DNA from 2 places in the Bartonella sp. LJL80 genome. Region 1 is predicted to be linked to the other one. Evidence: predicted binding sites of a transcription regulator. Region 1 holds the regulator's gene; the other holds the start of a gene.
The links. The regulator LexA, encoded in region 1, represses DNA repair genes until DNA is damaged. The targets are predictions, from matches to a motif close to TGTTCNNNNTGTGTTCNG.

Region 1 (2,195 bases):
GAGCCGGTATAATGCAAAAACTACACCTATTAGAACATCCTTCTGAAATCTTCAGGTAGGCATAATGGCGAGGCGTCAGGCGAATACCTTGCGGGGGAACGAGATCTACAAACGGGTCATGTGCCGGAGGCGCTGCCTCGTGAACAGCCTCCATAACACTTTCATAGGCTTGAGGTCCCGTAATAGCGAGAACGTTAGGATGCGCTTTGCGTATGACATCGGGCTCAGCACCCAAGCATCCCGTAACAATGACCTTACCGTTTTCCTTAATAGCATCGCCAATATTAGCAAGAGACTCATCACGGGCAGAATCCAGAAAGCCGCAAGTATTTACGATTACAAGATCTGCTCCCTCATGCTTGCGAGCAATTTCATACCCTTCAGCACGCAAGCTTGTTATTATACGCTCAGAATCCACAAGCGCTTTAGGACAACCAAGCGATACAAAGCTAATACGTGGCGCAGACATACTTATTCCCAAAAACAATATGGATGGACAACCTTGTATCCATTGCCGAGATTATAAATTGGCCGAAAAACCTTAAGTCAAACCTTGGTAGTAGACCAGATATTTTATGACATGCGGTATATTGCTCGTTTTTCGACTTTTTAACAAAAGCGCGAATAACATGAAGTTGTTAAGTTTGCTACCGAAAACCGCTCTCCTAAACTTTCGCGTCTAACAACGTGAAAGCTTTTAAATTGCGATAAACGGTTTCCAAAAGCCTTTTAATAACGTCGGATAAGGCCGACAAGCCGGCCCTGCAACCTGATGCGATCTGGCCCGAAAATACGCGTTTCATATGCAGGATTTGCAGCTTCCAAGGCAACCGAAGCTCCTTTACGACGATAGCGCTTCAATGTTGCTTCTTCATCGTCAACAAGCGCTACGACGATCTCGCCCGGATTGGCGGTATCTCCACGTTTGATGATCACGGTATCGCCGTCAAAAATACCGGCTTCAATCATAGAATCACCTTTCACTTCAAGCGCATAATGTTCTCCAACACCAATCATATCCGGCGGAAGCGATAACATATTGGTCTGTTGCTGAATTGCAGAGATCGGAACACCAGCTGCAATACGCCCCATAACAGGAACATTGACATTCGCAACAGCCATATCATTTGCTGAAGAAGGTGTTTGCGGCATGACATTTTTCAATGTCTGTCCTTTTGTTCCTTCTATCACACTCGGCGAAAATTTACGCGTTGTTGTGAGGCCAGGAGCAATGGTATCGGGAAGCCGGACAACTTCCAATGCACGCGCACGATTGGGAAGCCGACGGATAAAACCGCGTTCTTCCAATGCAGTTATCAATCGATGAATGCCGGATTTGGAAGATAGATCCAAAGCTTCTTTCATTTCGTCAAATGAAGGTGGGATGCCGCTTTCTTTAAGGCGGTCGTGGATGAACAATAAAAGTTCATATTGTTTGCGCGTAAGCATACAGCCTTCCAATCAACGAATCAAAATAGAAACAAAACCAGAACATACTCTATATGTTCATTAATTGTTCTACAAGTGTTTTCAGACGAGAAGAAGTGTGTTTATCGTGTAACTATCAACAGGGTAACGTCAGGCCTAGATGCCGGCTCCGTCTTGCAGTCCTTGCACGCGCGTTTTGTCCGGTCTGTTCGCTATTTGGTAGACAAATGGGCGCAACACGAAATCAAGCGCGATGACGAATAATGTCCCAATAAAAGATGTTGTGAGATGGTAAATGATAAGGCCGAAGAGTATCGCTGCCAAAAGCCGACCAAACAGTATTGAAGTAACGTTTTGATTGCTCAAGGGATGAATCCAGAGCTCTATCGCTTCTTTGACGATAGCCTTATCAGAATTTTTTAGTTTCTTGTCATTAGCTTCTGGTAAGTCGTTTACAGAAGCTACTGTTCCTAACGCGACGGTTTCGTTTGTATAGGGATCAATCAGTATGAAAGCGCCCAGGGTTTTGTCATCTTGATAATTTGATGCGACTATAGGCTTTTCTGTATTGATCGTTAGCCTGCCGATTTCATTCATCGTCAGTGTACTGTCAAAAATCTTTTGATAGCTATGGATATCAGTTTTATAATCGAGTGAAATTATTTTCATTGGCGTTGTAGCTGTGCCTATACGCAATAAAAAGCGGTCTTTTAGTGAAAGCTGTATAGGTCGCATCCATAAAATGTCGGTGCAAAAGCTCCGAGAGG
Region 2 (2,195 bases), on a different contig from region 1:
GCAAACGCTTTTGCACGATCACGCACCAGTTCATCATCACCGGCATGATAAAGCGCTCCCGCAATCATTTTCTGTTTTTCGGTTTGCATCATGGCTCCTATTGCATTCCCGCACACCAGTTTCTTATATTTATGAACACGCCACAAGCAAAAAACCGTGCGGGCTTTTGACACCTGTTCAACACGGTAGTAAGACAAAGCACAAAACCAATGAATTCGGATTGAAATAAATGGAAAAGTTTACAAAGTTGACGGGGGTCGCTGCCCCCATGCCGGTCGTCAATATTGATACGGACATGATCATTCCGAAGAATTATCTCAAAACGATCAAGCGCACAGGCTTGGGCAAAGGTCTTTTTGCCGATATGCGCTATCTTGATGATGGATCGGAAAATCCGGATTTTATCCTGAATAAGCCAGCCTATCGGCATGCGAAAATTATCGTTGCAGGTGATAATTTTGGCTGCGGGTCTTCGCGTGAACATGCGCCGTGGGCCTTGGCAGATTTTGGCATTCGCTGTGTCATATCAACGTCGTTTGCCGATATTTTCTATAATAACTGCTTTAAAAACGGTATCTTGCCCATAAAAGTAAGCCCGGAAGATTTAGAGAAGTTGATGGATGATGCTGAGCGTGGTGCCAATGCCACGTTGACAATTGATCTTGAGAATATGGAAATTTCCGGTCCGGATGGTGGAACGCTGAAATTCGACCTTGATGAATTTCGTCGTCACTGTCTGTTGAATGGCTTAGACGATATCGGGCTAACCATGGAAAAATCATCCACGATCGATGCGTTTGAACAGGAAAACGCTAAAGAACACCCTTGGGCATAATGCAGTCATTAGCCCATTCGCGGTATCTCGTCAGTTCTGAAAATCAGATCATTGGATGGAACCACCACTGCGGTGTGCAGAAAAGAAAACGAACAGAACCGATGAAACGGATGAAATAGATGGCGAGACCCGATCAAAGTCGTGACTGGGCAACTCGCCTTTCGCCCTCGTTAGACGAGGTTGAATCGCTTGCGCGCGACGCTTTTGCTCATCTGCCGGATAAGTTTCGCGCTTTATGCGCGGATCTCATCATTCAGATTGAAGACTTTCCGGATGACCAAGTGATGGATGATATGGGGCTAGAGTCCCCATTCGAGCTGCTTGGACTGTTTGAGGGAACCGGCATTGGCGAACGATTTTCGATGGAAACGGGCGATCAGGCCAACCGCATATCCTTGTATCGTCGACCAATATTGGATTATTGGGCTGAAAATGACGAAGCATTAGGCGATATCATCAATCATGTGCTTATTCATGAAATTGGCCACCATTTCGGCCTTTCGGATGATGACATGGATAAAATTGAAGAAGCCGCCGAATAGGCCGATGACACTAAAGGAATGTCAAAGCTTAAGTATGCATTCGCTGAACGTTAGCGATGTTTCCTGCAGCAAGCTTGTTCAACGGTTTGACTATCTTCTGTGCGCCGACGCTTTTTAGCAGATAAAGTTTCGGCAGGGCGCTCTAAACCCATATATTCGGGATCGACCTCTGCCGCATAACAAGTTGGCGATGTGCATTCCACTATAGTTTTATCGCGTTTTACCATTATTGTACCGCTGAGAAATTGTCTGCACGACCGGCATGTTCACGGTTTTTCGGCGTCCAAGTTTCAACTGTCTCGGGATTTGCCGGATCTTTCAGGTCTCCAAGCAATCCGTTGTTTTGACGCGCCATATCGTAGAAACTAATGGGTGCAATCCTGTCGACATCACGCGGTAACATGGAAATGACCGGGCCATTGGGGTCAGCAGCGATCGTTTCAGGGCTCTCTGTACCTTGCAAATTGAAAACGGCCTCAAGTGGTTTTTCAAGATAGAAGGCGAGCTTTCTTTTACCGGCAGTCGTGAAATTAACCCCATCATTTGCGCGCAAACGTGCGGTTTGACCGTTTACATCATAGCCTGAAAGGGCAAAATTTCCTTGGTCATCCACAAAACCGTCCCATACATCGACAAAACGCCCGCCCGCGGTTTCTGAAGCCTGCTTGAAGATACTGTTCAAGCCAACCATGGTTCGGCTTAGATCCTCGTCTTTAAAGGATGGTTGACCCATCCATATCCATGGTTTGCCGGTATCTTTCAAAGCCGTTGCGAAGCTCGCAACACGTTGGCGATAGTTGTCATTCCATTCTTTTTGA

Region 2: a site for LexA is predicted at 913-930, ahead of ACYSNS_RS10735 (metallopeptidase family protein). Genes of this name have one in related genera too.

What each region holds. Positions count from the first base shown of each region.
Region 1 is NZ_JBTXLM010000004.1:220,996-223,190, forward strand. Features, by position in the region: gene rimO (30S ribosomal protein S12 methylthiotransferase RimO) at 1-469, opposite strand, end outside; gene lexA (transcriptional repressor LexA) at 730-1,449, opposite strand; gene cysN (sulfate adenylyltransferase subunit CysN) at 1,585-2,195, opposite strand, start outside.
Region 2 is NZ_JBTXLM010000006.1:94,606-96,800, forward strand. Features, by position in the region: gene ACYSNS_RS10725 (sugar O-acetyltransferase) at 1-92, opposite strand, end outside; gene leuD (3-isopropylmalate dehydratase small subunit) at 230-835, shown strand; gene ACYSNS_RS10735 (metallopeptidase family protein) at 955-1,377, shown strand; gene ACYSNS_RS10740 (SGNH/GDSL hydrolase family protein) at 1,604-2,195, opposite strand, start outside.